DNA from 3 places in the Bradyrhizobium sp. 482_C4_N1_8 genome. Region 3 is predicted to be linked to each of the others. Evidence: riboswitches for the same ligand, from Rfam matches in the RefSeq annotation. Region 3 holds a riboswitch; each other region holds the start of a gene.
The links. Region 3 has a riboswitch for cobalamin ahead of AB7Z56_RS30245 (energy-coupling factor ABC transporter permease). Riboswitches for the same ligand answer to the same signal wherever they lie in the genome.
Positions count from the first base shown of each region.

Region 1 (6,181 bases), 1.9 Mb from region 3:
GCGGAAGACACAGCGCGATGCGGTGGCTCCAGCTCTCCGTGGTCGGCGATTCCGATGCGATCAGGCGCAGATCCGGGTGGGAGACAACGCGTATCCCACCCTTCTGCGTCACGGCGCTGATCCCGTTGCGAGACTGCTCCATATCGAGGGCCTCACCGGGCTCGCGTGTGAACTCGGCAATGGCACCGAACGTGCCGACGCTCCAGCCGGCCTCAGCGTCGGCAAGCTGGCTTGCGATCAGGTCCATGAGCGGATCGGCCGTCGTCATGAGGCTTCTCTCTCTCTCTCTCTCTCTCTCTCGCTATCTGACGTCGTAATTCGCCAGCCGAATGCCGCCATAGACGCCCAGTCCCGGCTGCAGAAAGCCGGTCGGATTTTGATAGTGCACATTGGCGAGATTATCGACCCGGCCAAACACCTTCACCTGGTCGGTGACCAGATATTCGGCCGCCACATTGACGACGGTGTAGGCCGGAGCCAGCAGACGCGGAATGCTGAAGTCGCGGTTGCCATCGACGAAACTCCCGACGTGCAACACGGTTGCGGACAATGTGAGCGGGTCGATCGGATTCCAGATGACATTTGCGCTCCACTTCTCCTTCGGACGCCTCAGCAGCTCCAGTCCCGCCGTTGCATCCACTGCGCGGGTAAAAGTGTAGTCGGCACGAACGCGAAGCCGGTCGGTGATCGCAGCCGCGACGAAGCTCTCCGTGCCCTCCGTGATCGCCTTGCCGATATTGGTGCTGGTGCTCGTGAACGTCACGGGATCGAACGTGCTCTGGATCAGGTCGGTAATGTTGTTACGGAAGTAGGTCGACCCGAAGCGGACACGATCGCCAAACAAGGGTTGCTCGAAGCCGGCGTCGTATCCGACGCTTTCCTCGGGCCTGAGGTTGGGATTTGCAAAGAAGAAGAACGCGGGAAAGCTGACGTAAAGCTGGTTGAGCGTCGGCGCCTTGAACCCCGTGCCGTAGCTTCCCTTGAACTTCGTATCCGTGACCGGCACGATCACGGCAGACGCCAGACGAAAGGTCGGATGCTCTCCAAACCGCTCGTTGTCGTCCTGCCGGACATTGGCCGTGAAGAAGATGCGATCCCGGAACTGGGACTGCAGCTCCATATATCCGGCCTTGTTGACGTTTTGCGCCGAAACCGTCGCCGTTTGCAGTGTTTCGGTCTCATGCTCCGCGCCAATGATGACATTGTTGTTGGGCGCGAGCTGGGTCGTGGTGTGCCAATCATACTTGACGCGGTCGCCGGTCGTGATCGTGGCCATCGCGTCGCCGGGCGAGATGTTGTAGTTCCAGTGATTGGTGTAGTTGACGCCGAAATAGCTTTTCATCCGGTCGTCGAGAGCGGACCAGACCGCCTCCCCGCGCGTGAAGAGCTGGTGCACCGTCTGCGTGCTTTGCGCGGCCGCGGGAAAGCTCGCGGATGTGACGGGATCGAAGGTGTCTCCGGTAAAGCGCAGGGTGGCGTCGGTGTACCGCGCCACGCTATTGAGCGTCAGGTTTTCGCTCAATTCGACGCCAAGCTTCGTCGAATAGGTCATGTTGTCGTAATAGTTGCCGATCGCCTTCTGCCCCGGCGGCAGCAATTCGACCGGCGTCACCGGCACGTCGTTCGCGTGGAAATGCGCGACGTTGAAGGCATAGTTGAAGTGGTCCTGTGAACCGCTCAGACCTGCAGTTTGATTGAACGTTCCGAACGAGCCTCCCTCGACCGAGCCGGTGGCGCGGGCGGGACCGTCGCCCTTCTTCGTCACGATGGAGATCACGCCACCCAGCGCGTCTGCGCCGTAGAGACCGCCCTGCGGACCGCGCAGGACTTCGATCTGCTGAATGTCGGAGGTGAGCAACTGGCCGAAATCAAACGAACGGTTCGGGTTGCTGGGATCGCTGACATCGATGCCGTCGATCAGGACCTTGGTGTGGTTGGAATTCGTTCCGCGCATGAAGATCGACGTCTGTCCACCCGGACCGCCGGTCTGCACGAGGTTCAGGCCAGGAACCGCGCTCAGCGCATCGGATGCGGTCCGGCGCTGATCGCGCTCCATGTCTCTGGCGGTCAGAACCGTCACCGAGCTCGCAACCAGATTGGTCGGAGTGACAACGCCCGTCGGACTGACGACGACCGTCGGAAACAGGTTGGCCGCGGATACCCCGGCAACCGGGGGCGACGCCGGCACCAGCTCGGGCTTCGGCAGCCGAGCGACGCGCCGCTGCTCGGGCTGGTCGGGCGCAGGCCGCGCGGCTCGCGGCTTGGCCGCACGCTCGGTCGGCGCGACCTCGACCGGCGGCAGCAGATCGGGCGATGCCGACTGCTGGGCCTGGGCAATGGACAGATCGAGCGAATACAGGGAAACGAACGCGACAACGCCGGCGCGGAAGCGCCTGGCGGCAAAGACAATACGGGACACTCTTGTAACCTCGGTATGACGTCAGTGGCACGTCACAGCGAACGAGGTTTCACGGCGGAGCGTTCGATTGCTCCGGTGAAGCTAATGTCTGTACTCCCCGACCGACATCTTCGCGTGTGACCACGGCTGACGGCAGGTCTCCTGGCTCGCGGGTCGTTACCTTACGTCGCCTTCCCAGGACCGAGATTCCCAGTGGCATATGACGAAAGATTCGCCGCTTACAGTTGCGGGGGCAGCCGTGGCGTTGAGAATATCCCGGTATCGGGAAAACCTCGCACCACGTTCCCTTTTGATCTCCGTGAGGAGAACCGTCACCAGCCAATCTACGGGGCGGGCAAGCGAAGAGTCAATCGGCCGGTTGCATCACGGTCAGAGCGCCGCACCGGAGATTGAGCCGGCGCAATCAGGCCGGCTCCCGCTCCGAACGCGTCCTGATCATCGCCCGCTCGCCGGCATCGACGAGCTGGCCGATGCCGGTGCGGCCTGTGAGCGCGCAGCGGATGATGTTCTCGGCAACGGACCTGCGAAAGCAATGGTCCTCGCCGACCGGGCGATTGCGGCAGACCCGATCCAGCGCCAGCTTCATGTTGATCCGGGTGCGGGTGTCGAAATGCTCGCTGATCATTCGCAGGGCCTCGATGCGTTGATGTCGGAGCGGAAACGCGTCGGCGTAGGCCGGGTTCCAAAAAACGGACCGCGCAAGGCGTTGCGCAGAGCCGACTACGCCCGATCTCTTGGTCCTGTGACGGGCGGGCTACGCCCGCCCTCTTGGCCGCTGGGCCTGAGCCCAGGCCGCGGTGACGTCGCGCAGCGGAGCGTCGATGCGCCGGATCGGGGTCAGTTCACCGGAGGCCGAGATGATGGCGATCTCCTCGCGGCGACAGCGCGGGCATACGAAGCGGACCTCGTGCGGCGACGCCGACCAGCTCGAACGTTTGACGTTGGCCGCCATCGGCCATGCATCGCAATGCGAGCACGACACCAGGAACCGACCGGGATCGAGCATACCCATTCCATAGGACTCCGCGTCCTGCCTGCCCCTTCAATGACTAACCCATGTGAATCGTTCCGGTGCCCGAGCACCGTCTGCTCCTCAGCTTCAGGCAGCGCCGCCGCTCAGTGCGCGCCCTTGAGGGTGCATGACGTGGTGCAGGTGACGGTGTTGCCGTGGTCGCACGCCTTGCAGGCGGCAACGCACTGGTTCATGTCGCGGGGATTGTAGGACGTGTAGCTCCGCATCGCACAGACCGGGGTCGAGCCGGTGATGTCCTGCTCCTGGTTGCAGGCGGCCGTCATGAGCGCGAAGATGAGGACTGCGAGAAGGCGCATGGGATTGCCCTGGTGAGGAGCGGCAAAGCGACGTCAGCGAGATGCGCTGCACCGCAACGGACCTCGGCATTCCCAATGCGAGCAATCATGATCGCGACGCTCGCATCCCGAAGGATGCGCGCCAAACATTAAGAACGGATTGCAGGTGGCGTCAGGCCGCGGCCTTGGTCGCGATCGCCTTCCGCATATCCACCGCCAGCTGACGGTACTGCTCCGAGAGTCTCAGATAGAACTCGCGCTTGGTGCTGTCGGTGGCGAGCTTGGCAATCAGCTCGCATTCGGCGGTGAGCGTCTCGAACCGTTCCAGCCTGTCATGAAGTTCTGTCATCGGCGTGTCCCCATCAAACGCCACAAGGGACGTCAAACCTAAGCCTGAGAAATAGGTCACGGCGAACATCGTTATCGAGTAGAAACGTTTTTTCCAGCAAGGGCGGTGCAAGCCCGGCAAGGACGGCTATTTCTGCTCCAGCCGCCAGGCGCCGTCCCAATTGGCGTCCGGCGGATTGGCTTCGAACTGCGCGATGCGGCCGAGCAGCGTGCGCGAGGGACCGTCGCCGGGCACGGCTTCGAGCGCTGCATTGAACGCGGCGCGAGCCTCGTCGAAGCGCTGCGCGCGGTAGGCGGCGAGGCCTTCGGCGTAGCGTGCGCGCAGGCTCTCCTGCGGGACGCTGAGCCCGTGCGCCTTGCTCATCACCTCGAAAATGGCCTGCGATGCGCTTTGGCCGGCCACCGCCAGACGATCGATCTCGCGCAGCTCGAGGTTCGAGCCGATCGCGTCCGCCGTGGCCTGCGCGATCAGGATCCGCGTGCCGTAGATCTTGTTGACCAGTTCGAGCCGCGAAGCGAGGTTCACGGCATCGCCCATCACGGTGAAGCTCATCATCAGCTCGGAGCCGATGCTGCCGGTCAGGACCTCGCCGGTGGCAATCCCGATGCGCAGATCGCAAGGGCCTGGCATGGCGCGGATGCCGAGCAGGTCAGGCAATTGCTTCTGCAACGCCGGCACCTCATCGGCCATGTCGATGGCGGCGTAGCAGGCGAACAGCGCCGGCTCGTCCTCCTCAATGAAGGGAGGGCCCCAATAGGCCATGATGGCATCGCCGATATATTTATCGATGACGCCGCGATGGCTCCGGATCGGCGCGGACATCACCGTGAAATAGTGGTTCATCACCTTGACGAGGCCACGCGGGGTCATGCCCTCGCTCATCGAGGTGAAGCCGCTCATGTCGGAGAACATGATCGTCATCACCCGGCGCTGGCCGTCGATGGCGACCTCCGGGCGGTCGATCAGCCCCTGCGCCACCTTGGGATCGATATAGCGGCCAAAGGTCTCACGGATCCGCTCGTTGTGCCGCAGCTGCTCGATCATGCGATTGAAGGCGGCGGCGAGTTCGCCGATCTCGTCCTGGGTCGAGACCGTGATGGTCTTGTCGAAGCGACCCGCCTCGACCTCGCGGGTGCCGGCGAGCAACAGCCGCACCGGTCGCGTGATGCCACTGGAGACGAGGAGCGCGAAAGCAAATCCGACCACCGCCGCGAGGATGGTGACGATGCCCGAAATGATCATCGCCTGGCGCTGGCGACCGATCACTGTCGCCGTACTGGCGAAGACCTGCTTCAGCATGTCGGCGCGGATCGCGTCGATCTTCTGGTTGAACTGGTCGCGTATGGTGTCGAGATGCTCAAGGGTCCCGCGCGCCTCCGTCATCTGCTTGCCTTCGACCTGCTTGAGGAGTTTTGCGTGGTCCTCATTCATGTCGTGACGCAGCTCGGTGAGAGCGGTTTCGATGCGGGTCTCGATCCGCGCCAGCCCGGCATTGTCGGAAGGCGTCCTCTTGTCGTCGATGATCGCGTTGATGTGCGTGCGCGCGGCCTCGCCTTCCTCGTCGATCTTCCGATCGGCCTCCTCGAATTCGCGCAGGCGCGCCGCATAGGCCTCCTCCTCCGAGGGTGCCTGCATCTTCATCATGACCATCCGCCGCAGCGCCACCGAGCGCTCCAGCGAGCGGATGTTGGCGCGCGCCAGATGGCCGTAGGCCGGAATGTAGCGATCGGTCAGCTCGTCGAGCAGGACGCCGACCTGGCTCGACATCACCATCGAAAGAATCGCGGTGACCAGCATCAGGACGATCAATCCGAGGGCGATCCCGACGATCTTGCGCCTGATCGACTGGTTGAAAAGTGGCATGAGCGGTGGGGGTAAGAGCTGAAAGGACCGGTTGGGAACTCAATACACCGGTTTTGGCGGCGGGAACACGCGCAATCTGGCCCGTGCGACGCCCCTGACCGCGCGCAACCGTCGCGCGAGCCCTATTCGTTAACAAAGGTTGAAGGCATTGCCCTTTCCGCCATTTCGGAAGTTCCCGAGTTCCCATCGGTATTTTGCCGCATTGTTGAAGGAGCGTGAGGACTGCGAAACGATGTCGTGGC
Region 1 is NZ_CP197231.1:4,383,440-4,389,620, reverse strand. It holds gene AB7Z56_RS20960 (DUF6925 family protein) at 1-268, opposite strand, end outside; gene AB7Z56_RS20955 (TonB-dependent receptor plug domain-containing protein) at 302-2,419, opposite strand; cobalamin riboswitch at 2,534-2,747, opposite strand; gene AB7Z56_RS20950 (hypothetical protein) at 2,823-3,044, opposite strand; gene AB7Z56_RS20945 (hypothetical protein) at 3,174-3,431, opposite strand; gene AB7Z56_RS20940 (hypothetical protein) at 3,536-3,748, opposite strand; gene AB7Z56_RS20935 (hypothetical protein) at 3,900-4,076, opposite strand; gene AB7Z56_RS20930 (adenylate/guanylate cyclase domain-containing protein) at 4,203-5,939, opposite strand.
Region 1: it holds a riboswitch for cobalamin, as region 3 does, so the genes downstream of both, AB7Z56_RS20955 (TonB-dependent receptor plug domain-containing protein) here and AB7Z56_RS30245 (energy-coupling factor ABC transporter permease) in region 3, are expected to answer to the same signal.

Region 2 (6,181 bases), 310 kb from region 3:
CGCTGTCCTGTATCGCCAGGACGGGCGCGGCATCGGCCGTGTCGATGTCGGCATCGACGTACATGTCGGGCAGCAGCACCGCGTCCGGATTGGCGAGCTCGATCCTGATGCGAACGGTGCGCGTGTCGCGGTTCACCTGCGGATAGACGACGGCGATGGTCCCGGTGAAGGTCCGGCCGGGGAAACTGCGCGCGCGCACCGCGACTGACTGCCCCACCGCGATGTTGCCGAGATCGCGCTCGGCCACGTCGACCAGCGCCCAGACCACCGAGGTGTCCGCGATCCGGAACAGAACGTCGCCGGGATTGGCCCGCATCCCTTCGATCGCATTGCGTTCGAGCACGACCCCGTCGCGCGGCGCAGACCAGCGTATGGCGACGGGCGCGGTGTGCGTCTTGTCCATCTCCGCAATGACGGACTCGGGAACGTCGAGATTGACCAGCCGCTGTCGCGAGCCGCGGCCGTACATCTCGACACCGCCGACCGTCTTGGAGGTGATCGTCGCAAGATATTCCGCCGCTGCGGACGCCACCGCCGAACTGTAGATTTCCATCAGCGGCTGGCCGGCCTTCACGCGCGTGCCGGTGGTCACGTCGGCGACCTTCTGCACGAAGCTTTCGGCGCGCATCGCGATCACCGACACGCGGCGTTCATCGAGCTGGATCGTGCCGGGCGCCTTCACCGAGACCCGGATCGAGCGCCGCGTGACGGGCTCGGACTTCACGCCCGCGCGCTGGATCTTGCCGGGCGACAGCTTCACCGTGCCGTCGTCGGTGTCGTCGCCTTCGTAAACGGCGACATAGTCCATCCCCATCGGATCCTTCTTTGGGACGGGCGACGTGTCGGGCAGCCCCATCGGATTGCGGTAGTAGAGGATTTTTCGCGGCGAAGCCGCTTGCGCCTTCGGTAGCGCCGGCGCGACGGCCGCTCCATCGTCGTCGTAGACCGGCAGATAGTCCCGCCCGCGGTCGTCCTTCTTCGGACCCGCAGACCAGAGCGACGCGCCGCTTGGATCGCGGTAGTAGAGCGGAGTTCGCTCCGCGGCGGCCGCAGCCGATGATATGTCGGCCTCAGCGAGCCAGCCCGCACCGTTCGAATGCCAGTAGTAGCCGGCCAGGACCAGGCCGCCGCCCAGCGCAAGTGCCGTCAGGAGACGCAGCGTTTTCATGTCGTGTATCCGCGCACCCGGGAGCGCGCGTCCGTGTGAAGGAAAAGGGGGAATGTCGGGCGCTGCCGGGCAGCGCCCGAACGCTCACTTGACCGCCGTGACGATCACCTTGCCGGTGACGGTCTCCGGTTCGCCCTGCACCTTCACGGACAGCGTCATCTGGTAGCGGCCAGCCATCGGCAGGTCCGTCTTGAAGGCGTACACACCAGGCTCCCTGGACGGCAGCGGCGCGACCGCCGATTCCATCTCGGCCATCCCGTCCGGGGCCATGTCGAGGCGGGTCTTGAAGATGACTGCGTCCGGTATCGGCTTGCCGGACTGCTTGTTCGTCAGGCGAACGGCGAGCGTGACGTCTTCGCCCTTCCTCATCTGCGGAGTGACGGGCTCGAAGGCGTAGTCGCCCGCGCCCGCCATCGCGGCTGAAGCGGCAAGCGAAAGGGTGGCGGCGAGAGCCGCGGTGCGGATTTTGGAAAGCATTGTCTTGTCCTCATGAATTGATCTTTCGCCGTGGCGCGTGAAGCGCGCACGTCAGTCGTCGTCGCGAGCAGGCATGCCGCTCGCGTCTCGGGCTTTGCGAGATCAGATTCGAGGAGGTCGGAAAGGAGGACTGCCGCCGCGGAAGGAAACGACCTGATCCGGGGGAATAGCCAACGTGCTGGCCATGACGGCGAGACGCTCGAACGCCACGGGCCTGACATCACCGAGCGCGATGATCCCACCGACGCAGCAGAAGCCCATCCCGCACTTGTAGCCGCCGCTATGGGAGCCTGTTCCCTTCATGTCGGGACAACAATCGTCCATCGACATGTCGGCGTCGCCGCTCATGTGCATGGCCGTCTGCATGCCATCCGACGACATTGCGAGGTTCGCCGCGGACGCGCCAACCGGCAGCATCGCCAAGGATATGGCGATGGCGACTGCCAGGATGGTACGGACGAACTGCATCAATATCGACTTACTTTGTCAGGCCGGAACTCGGCCTCAGTAGCATATTCGGGCACCAAAGGCAGTCATTGATCGTGGTCAAGCGTTCGTTACCCAGGCTGGTCCGGAGGCCGGGTTGGACGTTTCGACGCGGTCCTTCGGACTATCGTGCAAAACAGCAACACAAGGCCACCATCGACCGACCAGCCCGTCCAGCAGCCCGCGCGGATGTTGACGCGCTCATCCCCTGATGCCAGTTTCGTGATCGGTAGTGTCCGCAAGGACTCTTCAAGGGAATGCGGTGCGTCCACCTCAGTGGGCAATTCCGCGGCTGCCCCCGCAACTGTAGGCGGATAGTCGACGACCAAACAAACCACTGGAGCCCCGCTTGGGCCTCTGGGAAGGTGGTCGAAGGCGATGACCCGCGAGCCAGGAAACCTGCTGCCAGCCATGGTCACGCGCGAACGCATTGGGCGGGGTGCCCTGATGTCGGACAAGTAGCCGGTGCATCCGCCGCCTGGGGCGAAGGTGGATGACTAAGGCAACCGCGGTGACGGTTTGTTTGCGTCGCCGCAGAGCGTTGTTGTGCAACATTTTCATTTCCGTGCTGGCGCAAGGCCAGCGTTATCGCGTGCTTTCCTGATTACTCTGCTCTCGTCGGTGTCCTTGTCGTCCGCGGCGCTCGCGCAAAGCGCGGCGCAGGACAACCGCTCCCGGGAGGTCGGCCCGGTGATCGTGTCGCCGCCTGCGCCGCGACAGGCTCCTGCCGTCAGCCCCGGCACTCAGAAGCAGCGCGCCGCCCGGCGCGCCGCGGGACGCAATCGTGGCGCCCCTGCTGTCGCCGTTCCGGCCACGCAAGCTCCGAGCGGCCCGGTGCAGACGCCGCTCAACACGGCAGCCGTCACCGATGTCGGCTCCCGGCTCGGCATCACGGCGCGCGAGATGCCGGCGACCGTCGAGGTCATCAGTCAGCGGACGATGCAGGACCTGGGCATCCGGACCACGACCGACGTCGCCAAGGCTGCAGTCGGCGTCACCGGCGGCGATGCGCCCGGCGCGCCCGCCATCTTCTCGATGCGTGGCTTTTCCGGCGACCAGATCTCCACGCTCTACAACGGCATCCCGATCGGGCCGTCGACCATGACCGGCCGTCCCATGGACGTGGCTGGCCTCCAGCAGGTCGAGATCATCAAGGGACCGGACTCGCTGGTGGCGGGCCTCGGTGCGACCGGCGGCGCCATCAACTACGTGAACAAGGCGCCGCACACCGGACCAATCGTCAACGACGCCTTCACCTCCTACGATTCCTTCAACGGCTATCGCGCCGGTTACGGATCGGGCGGCAGCACGCTGATCAACGGCCTCGACTACCGCTTCGATATCAGCCATTTCAACAACAAGGGCTTTATCGACGACACCTATTCGAAGCTCAGCAACGTCTCGGGCCAGCTGAACTATCGCGTCAACGAGAACCTGAAGATCTGGGGCGCAACCGAATACAGGCAGGACAACGACCGCTTCTACTGGGGGACGCCGCTGGTGCCGGCGAACGCGCCGGGCATCGTGCCGACGTACGGCATCGTGTCCGGCGTCTGGAGCAACTATTACCTCGGCGGCGGCACGCCGGTCCCGGTCACCATCGACGCGCGCACGCTGACCACGAACTACAACGTGCTCGACAATCACAGCGGCGCCAACGAGCTCTGGCTGCGCAGCGGCTTTCAATGGGACATCACCAACAACATCTCGCTGAAAAGCCAAGTCTACGGCTATGACGCCCACCGGCACTGGTTCAACAACGAGATCTCGTCGTTCGACCAGACCGTAGGCAATTTCGCAGGCGCGCAGAGCATCTACCGCGAGCGCCTGGCGCTCGATCACGCGCAGCGGCTCTACGGCAACATCACCGACCTCACCGTCAATTCCAACGTCGCCGGAATGGACAATCGCTTCGTCGCCACCGTGGCGGCGAGCAGCAACCAGTTCAACGTCTCGCAGGACACGTTGTTCTTCAATGACTACGTCGATCTCCTCAATCCGGACCGCGGCCTCTACGGCCCGCGCAGCGACGAGAAGATCTACACCCATCTCGACACCACCTCGCTGTCGTTCGAGGACCGGCTCAAGCTGACCTCGACCTTCGCGCTGATCGGCGGCATCCGTTTTGAGAATATCGAGCTGTCGCGGACCCGCTTCGACGAGACTGGCCTCCTGAAAGCCAGCTATCCTTTCTCGAAGACGTTCAATCCGGTCACCGGACGCATCGGCTACACCTGGGACATCGCGCCCGGCGTGATGCTTTACGGCCAGTACGCGACGGCGGCGGACCCGACGGTCGCGAACATCTTCATCCTCAGGCCCACGACGCCGCTGCTGCTCACGACGTCGCGAACCTACGAGACCGGCGTGAAGCTGCTGTCGGCCGACAAGCGCGCGGAGGCCACGCTCTCGGCCTTCGACATCGAGCGCAAGAACGTCTACGTCCCCGAAAGCGGCATCCTCTTCAACGTCGCCGGCAAGATGGCCTCCAAGGGCGTCGAGATTGCCGCCGCGGTCAATCCGGTCGCGGGCCTGAAACTATGGGGCAACGTCGCCTTCGTGCAGTCGCGCTTCATCGACTTCACCTATGTCGACGGCAATGGCGACTTCCAGTCCTATTCGGGCAAGACGCCGCCCAACGTTCCCAACTTCATCGCCAACGCCGGCGCCTCCTATCGCTTCGACACGAAGCTGCCGGTGGAGATCGGCGGCCTCGTCCGTCACGTCGGCGACCGCTTCAACTTCCAGGACAATCTGGTCACGATGGACGCCTACACGATCTTCGACGCATACGCGTTCGTCGATATTCCAAAAGCCTATTTCCCGGGCGTCGACCAGACCCGGATCAGCTTTCGCGTGAGGAACCTGACCAACAAGCTCTACGCGGCCTGGGGCGATCCGGGTTACACCGACCAGATCATCCTGGGCGCGCCGCGCAGCTACGAGGTCGCGGCTTCGTTCAAGTGGTAGTCGCGGATCACCTCGTCCGCGCCGTGGCGGGAGGTGTCACGCGACAGTAGGACGCAATCGCAAATCGATTGCGCCGTTGAAGCCGCGGGTCTCGAGAGCTATCGATCAACGAAACCTCGCTTCCATCGGGAGGAACGCATGAGCACCATCACCGGCGGTTGTCACTGTGGCGCAATCCGCTATCAGGTCGAGGGCGAAGCGATCGTGCACGCGCTGTGTCACTGCCGCGATTGCAGGCTTCACGCGGGCGCTCCCGTCGTCGGCTGGACGATGTACGCGGACGATGCCGTCAAGGTGACCAAGGGCGAGCCCAAGGTGTATCACTCCTCGGAACATGCCTGGCGGCACTTTTGCGGCGACTGCGGAACCGGCCTGTTTTATGTCAATGCCGACATGTTACCCGGGGTCATCGACGTCCAGAGCGCGACCTACGACGATCCCGATGCCGTACCGGCGACGATGCACATCCAGGTCGCAGAGCGCCTTCGATGGATGGAGCGCGCGCACGAACTGCCGACATTCGACCGCTATCCTCCGCCACCGTAGCGGCGCGCGCGAAGCGTTCGCCGTCTGGATGGAACCGCACAAACACCATCTTGCAACGGCCGGACGATCTCACGTAGATTGATCGGCGTGGGGACGAAGCAGACTCCCCGTGAGACCTCGGTCCAAGCTCTGCGCAGCACGCCATTCGTGGAGCTTGCGCATGGATACCGAACGCCACCCTCCTCTCCGCCCTACCGTTGCCATCCTCTCCCGCGGCGACGCTGCCGCGCGCCGGGACACGACGGCACAAAACAGCCGCTTCGTCCGCGTTTTCGAAGCACTCGCCGCGGTCGGCATCGAAGCCCGGCCGGTGATCTACGACGAGATCTTCGCCGACGCCGTCCGCGATCAACTGCTCGCCGTCGATGGCGTGCTCGTCTGGGTCGATCCGATCCATCAGGGCAAGACGCGCGAGGCCCTCGACCCGCTGCTTCGCGACGTTGCGGCGCAAGGGCCATGGGTGAGCGCACATCCCGACGTGATCCTGAAGATGGGCGTCAAGGACGTGCTCTACCGAACGCGTCATCTCGGCTG
Region 2 is NZ_CP197231.1:6,615,910-6,622,090, forward strand. It holds gene AB7Z56_RS31490 (efflux RND transporter periplasmic adaptor subunit) at 1-1,168, opposite strand, end outside; gene AB7Z56_RS31495 (FixH family protein) at 1,253-1,645, opposite strand; gene AB7Z56_RS31500 (hypothetical protein) at 1,748-2,113, opposite strand; cobalamin riboswitch at 2,345-2,552, shown strand; gene AB7Z56_RS31505 (TonB-dependent receptor) at 2,753-5,101, shown strand; gene AB7Z56_RS31510 (GFA family protein) at 5,240-5,647, shown strand; gene AB7Z56_RS31515 (Cj0069 family protein) at 5,808-6,181, shown strand, end outside.
Region 2: it holds a riboswitch for cobalamin, as region 3 does, so the genes downstream of both, AB7Z56_RS31505 (TonB-dependent receptor) here and AB7Z56_RS30245 (energy-coupling factor ABC transporter permease) in region 3, are expected to answer to the same signal.

Region 3 (6,181 bases):
TCCACGCTGAAGTCGCGCGTGCCGCTGCGCGGCTTGTCGGTGACGATTCCTGCCATCTCCTCCTGTGCCAGCGTACCGGCGTCGACGACCTCAAGGTTTGAGCCAAGCTCACGCGCCAGCACCGAGATCGCGGCACCGCCCGAGGCAAAATTCGCCATCATCGCGATGGTCACTCCTTGCGGATAGGCCGACACGCCCTGCGCGACGATGCCGTGATCGCCGGCGAAGACGATGATCGGCACCCGCGCGGCACGCGGCTGCTCGGTCGCCTGCAGGCCCGCAAGCTCGACCGCAAGCTGCTCCAGCCGGCCGAGCGCGCCAGCCGGCTTCGTCAGTTGCGCCTGACGCGCGAGCGCCGCCTCGCGATGGACAGCGGAGACATCGGGGCATTTCCGGGTGACCCATTCAGGGAGCATGCTGCCTCGCTTACGGCCTGCGCTTGAGAATGTAGCTGTCCATGATCCAGCCGTGCCGCTCGCGCGCATCCTGTCGCGCGGCGATGATGTGCGGGCCGATCTCGGCCAGAACGCCCGACATGACGATCTGATCGGGCATGCCGAGATAAGCGCCCCACCAGATGTGCAGCCCCGCAGGATCGAGCGACTGGAACGCCGTGCCGCCGTCGAGCATCACCACCACGGTATCGACGCCTTGCGGCCAGCCGCCCTCGCGCAAGCGGCGCCCCGTCGTGACGAGGAAGGGTTCGCCGATGTCGTTGAGCGGCAGCGCATGCGCCGCGCACAGCGCCTGGATCGAGGTGATGCCGGGCACAACTTCGATATCAGGCAAGGGATCGAGCCGCCGCGCAATGCGCAGCGAGGAATCGTAGAGCGAAGGATCGCCCCAGATCAGCAGCGCGACCTTGCCATCATCACCGAGATGGCTGGCGATCGTCTGCGACCAGGCCGCGGCCACGGCCTCGTGCCAATCGTCCACGCCCTTGTGATAATCCGCTTCACCGGCATCGCGCACGGGAAGATCGAACTCGGCAATGCGCGTCGTTTGATTGGTGAGCACATCCGCGCAGATCGTCCGCCTGAGATCTGCGAGATCGGACTTCGCCGTCCCCTTGCGCGGGATCAGGATGAGATCGGCCGCGTTGATGGCTTGAACGGCGGCGCGCGTGAGCTGCTCGGGATCGCCGCAACCGATGCCTATCAGGGAGAGCGTGAGCATCGTGAGTGCGAAGGGCGGCCATCACGGCCGCCCGTTCGCTTGTCTCTCTCAAGCCGCGTTATGCAAACGCGGGGTAACGAGGCCGGGCGCGGTGACGCCGCGCAGCGACTTCGCCAGCGCCAGCACACCGAGGTCGGCCAGCGGCTCGATCACGATGACGAGCGCGTAGGAGGCCGCGAAGGTCGCGATGTTGACGAGGTTGGTCGCACCGAAGCCCGAGCCATAGAGCGCCCAGAACGCGACCCAGGCGATGACGCCGGCCTGATACGTGGTCGAAAGCGCCAGCGCCTGGCGATACCTGAGATCGACATAGGCGGTGTTGCGGGCAATGATCCGCGCGGCGATCGCCTGGATCCCGAACAGCGGCACCAGCAGCGTGGTGACGTTCATGCCGAATTGCGGCAGATCGGGCGGCTCGAAGAAGATGCCCTGGAACAACAGTCCGAACGCAAGGCCGAAGGCCGCGGGCGCTGCCCCAAACAGCAGGAACAGGGTCGAGCCGAGGATGAAGTGCACCTCGGAGACGCCGACCGGGAAGTGCGGCAGGATCTCGAAGAAGACGAACACGAGGCCCGTGGTGGCGAGCGTCCGCGCCGCGAACGACGTGATGCCCTGCTCGCGCACGGTCTCGACCGCGAGCTTCAGCGCAACGCCGCCGACGGCGATGCCGGTTGCGTAACTCAACACGAGCTTGGCGCCCGATACGACTCCGGGTTCGATATGCATGGTTCAGTTCCTTCCTGCCGTCACACCCGACGGCCTTGGCCACAAGACATGCACGGCCGGTCTCCTGGCTCGCGGTTCACTGGGGTTCTCCGGCCTTCCCGGGCCTTGCGGCCCAGTGGCTGATCGGAGTCCCTCACCGCTTACAGTCGCGGGGGCGGCTGGGGTTTTGGGCGGCGCAACTGTCCGCCCACCCCCATTCCCGATTATGCTCCGGCGGTTTGCGCCGCCTCGAGCACCATGCATCTCCTGTGTGCCCCTTTCGCCAGCCGGGCGTCAAGGGGCGAAGGGCGGCCGGGACGGTCATGACGGATAATCCCCGGCCAGTGCGCCGAACAGGATCACGGCGGCCGTCGAGGCAGCGCCGCCCCGCGCAAGTTGCTCGGCCAGCTCGGCAATGGTGGTGCGGACCAGCCGCTCGTCGGGACGACCGAGGGATTCGGCGAACAGCGCCGGGGTATCAGGCGCGAGGCCGTGCTCGATCAATTTTGCGACAAGCGCCGGAAAGGTGCGCCGGCCCATATAGACCACGGTGGTCGCTTCGGGATCAGCCAGCGCCGCCCAGTTCAAATTCTGCGGCAGCTCGCCGGTGACATCGGCCCCGGTCACGAACTGCACCCGGCGCGAGGTGTGGCGCCGGGTCAGGGGAATGCCGGCTTGCGCAGCGGCGACACAGGCCGAGGTGATTCCGGGAATGATCTCGTAGCCGATGCCAGCTTCGCGCAGCGCCTCCAGCTCCTCCTCGAGCCGGCCAAAGATACCCGCATCGCCCGATTTCAGCCGCACCACACGGACACCAGCCGCGGCATAGTCGACCAGCAGGCGGTTGACGTGGTGCTGCTTGGTCGAGGGCCGCCCTGCCCGCTTCCCGACCGCGACGAGATTGGCGCCGGGCCGGGCCAGATCGAGGATCGCACCGGAGGCGAGGTCGTCATAGAGCACGACGTCGGCATCGCGCAGCCGCGCGGCACCTTTGAGCGTGAGGAGCTCCGGGTCGCCGGGGCCGGCCGAGATGAAAGTGACAAAACCGCTCACCGATCCTCCGCGATCAGATGGAAGAACGTGCCGGTGGCATGACCGCGGCGCGAGCCGGTCTCGGCGATGACCGCGCCTGTTGCATCGTGCACGACCGCCAGCGGCGTATCCGGCTGCGCGATAATCGTCGAATAGTGGAACTCATGACCGCGCAGGCGCGCGCCGGCCTGATGGCCCGGCATCGGCGCGGCGAGCGCAGCGAGACGATAGCCGAGATGCATGCGGCGCTTGGCAAAGCTCGTCTCCAGTCCGAGCAGGCCCGTCATCTCATGACGGACGCCGTCGGCGTCGGTCAGAGCGGTTCCCAGCACCATGTAGCCCCCGCATTCGCCGTGCACCGGCCGTTTGTCAGCGAAGGCACGCAGACCGTCGCGAAAGCGAGCATTGGCCGCGATCTTCCCCGCGTGCAGCTCAGGGTAGCCGCCGGGCAGCCAGCAGACATCGGCACTCGCGTCAGGCGCTTCATCGGCAAGCGGCGAGAAGGTCGATATCTCGGCGCCCGCCGCGCGCCAGGCTTCCAGCATGTGCGGATAGATGAAGGAGAACGCGGCATCGCGGGCCAACGCAATGCGCTGCCCGGGCGGCGTCACATTCATGCCGTTTGCCGCCGGTTGCGGCGACCAGCTCGCTGCCGATCGCAGCACCGCATCGAGATCGACATGCTCGGCGACGAAGCGCGCGGCTTCGTCGATCAGCTTGCCGATCTCGGCCTGCTCCTCGGCCTGCACCAGGCCGAGATGCCGTTTCGGCAGGCTGATCTCGGCATGGCGCGGCAGCGCGCCGAACACGGCGATGCCGGCGTCGTTGAGTGCACGCCGCACGAGATCTTCATGACGTGGGCTGGCGACGCGGTTGAGCACCACGCCGGCAAGGCGCACACCGGCGCGATAGTCACGAAGGCCTGCGGCGATCGCCGCCGCCGTCTGCGCCTGTCCGGAGGGATCGATCACCAGCAGCACCGGCCAGCCCAGCATCTCAGCAATGTCGGCGGTGGCGCCGGTGCCGGAGACGCCGCGCGCGGCGACGCCGTCGAACAGGCCCATCGAGCCCTCCGCGAGCACGACATCGGCATCAGTGCCGCGACCGACGAGATGAGCTATCGCCCCGCGATCCATCGCCCAGCTATCGACGTTGACGGAAGCGCGCCCCGTCGCAGCGGCATGGAAGGCGGGATCGATATAATCGGGCCCGCTCTTGAAGCACTGCACGTTCAATCCGCGATTGCGCCAGGCGCGCGCCAGCGCCAGCGTCAGCGTGGTCTTGCCGACGCCGGAGGCCGGCGCGGAGATGACGAGCCCTGCCGGCATCACGATGCCTCCGGAAAGCGCGGATCGGCACCGACCGGCCGATAGCGGCGGTCGTAGTCGACGGCATAGAGACGGCTCTCGTCAAAATCCGCAGCACCAAGCGTCTTGCCGACCAGGATCAGCGCCGTGCGCTCCATCTCGGTGCCGACGGCGGCATCGAGCGTCGCCAGCGTGGCGCGAACGATGCGCTGGTCCGGCCAGCTCGCACGCCAGACGATCGCGACGGGGCAATCCGCGCCGTAATGCGGCGTGAGCTCTGCGACGACCTTGTCGAGCAGATGGATCGACAGATGGATCGCGAGCACCGCTCCGGTGGCGGCGAACGCTGCGAGCTTTTCGCCCTCAGGCATCGCGCTGGCGCGGCCCGGCGTGCGCGTCAGCACCACTGACTGGGCAAGACCGGGCAGCGTCAGCTCAGCCTCTAGTGCAGCTGCTGCAGCCGAGAAGGACGGCACGCCCGGCGTGACCGTGTAGGGAATACCGAGCGCGCGCAGGCGGCGAAGCTGCTCGCCCATCGCCGACCAGATCGCGAGATCGCCCGAATGCAAGCGGGCAACATCCTTGCCGTCCGAATGCGCGGCAGCGATCTCCGCGATGATCTCGTCGAGCGACAGCGGTGCGGTGTTGACGATGCGGGCGCCGGGCGGGCAATGCGCCAGCACGCCCTCGGGCACCAGCGAGCCCGCATAGAGGCAGACCGGACAGGCCGCGATCAAGTCGCGTCCGCGCAACGTCAGCAAATCCGGAGCGCCCGGCCCGGCACCGATGAAGTGCACCGTCATGCGCCGTCTCCTTCCGCGATCGCGGCGGTCGCGGTGCGATCCCGCGAGACCGCCCGCGTCGCAATCAATCGCGCGCGAGGGCCAGCCGCAACGAGCGCAGCGGCTTCAGCGACCGAGCCCGTGCCGAACTTTTCCGCGACGAGTTTTGACTGCGTCGGCGTGTGGATGTTAGCCAACGCTTCAGCCGAGACTGCCTTGATCGGCACGCCGCATTCGCGCGCGAGCTGTTTGAGCGGCTCCGCTTCCGCCTTGTCGCTAACAGTCGCGACCGCCGCAAGGCCCTCGGGACCACCGGCCGCCAGCAGCGCCTCGCGCAGCGAAGCCAGCGTGACATCCTTCTTGAATCCGAGTCCGGCGACTTTCATCGAACCGCACTCCATTGCACCACGGGCCGCGACGCTTCCCAGGACCGGTAGCGGCCGAGCGGCGCGGCATGGGCAATCTCGACCCGCATCAACTCGCCGCCATGGCGCTGGTGCAGCTCGCCGAGCAGCGCTTCCGTTTCCAGCGTCACCGCATGCGCGACGAGCCGAGCACCCGGCACAAGCCGTGACCAGATGGCATCGAACATCTCGATATCGAGACCGCCACCGATGAAGACCGCGTCCGGCGCTTCCAGTCCGGCAAGAGCTTCGGGCGCGCTCCCCGTGATGACGGTGATCCGATGCGCCAATCCGAACGCTGTTGCATTGCTGCGGATATTCGCGGCACGATCCTCGCGCGCCTCGATGGCGCTCGCCGTCCCGCCGCACAGCGCCCATTCGACCGAGATCGAGCCAGAACCCGCGCCGATATCCCACAGCCGCTCGCCGGGACGCGGCGCCAGCGCCGAGAGCGCCAGCGCGCGCACCGGCCGTTTGGTGATCTGGCCGTCGTGAGCAAAGAGATCGTCGGACAGGCCGGAGCTGCGGGGAATGCCTTGCCCGCCCCTCGCCTCGACGGCCACTGCGACCAGGTTTTCGGCGAGATCGCCCGCAAAGCCGTCGGCACGATGCTCAGCGATGCTTTCGCGCGCCCCGCCGAGCGCGGCGAGAGTCCAGAACGCCGAGGCGCCCCACCCGCGCTCGCTCAGCCATTTGGCGAGATCACCGGCCGCCTTGCCGTCACGCATGAGGCAAATGATGCGCGCACCGGGCGCCAGATACGGCACGAGACGCT
Region 3 is NZ_CP197231.1:6,305,480-6,311,660, forward strand. It holds gene cobT (nicotinate-nucleotide--dimethylbenzimidazole phosphoribosyltransferase) at 1-416, opposite strand, end outside; gene cobF (precorrin-6A synthase (deacetylating)) at 427-1,176, opposite strand; gene AB7Z56_RS30245 (energy-coupling factor ABC transporter permease) at 1,225-1,902, opposite strand; cobalamin riboswitch at 1,940-2,157, opposite strand; gene cobA (uroporphyrinogen-III C-methyltransferase) at 2,203-2,934, opposite strand; gene AB7Z56_RS30255 (cobyrinate a,c-diamide synthase) at 2,931-4,241, opposite strand; gene cobM (precorrin-4 C(11)-methyltransferase) at 4,241-5,023, opposite strand; gene AB7Z56_RS30265 (cobalamin biosynthesis protein) at 5,020-5,388, opposite strand; gene AB7Z56_RS30270 (bifunctional cobalt-precorrin-7 (C(5))-methyltransferase/cobalt-precorrin-6B (C(15))-methyltransferase) at 5,385-6,181, opposite strand, start outside.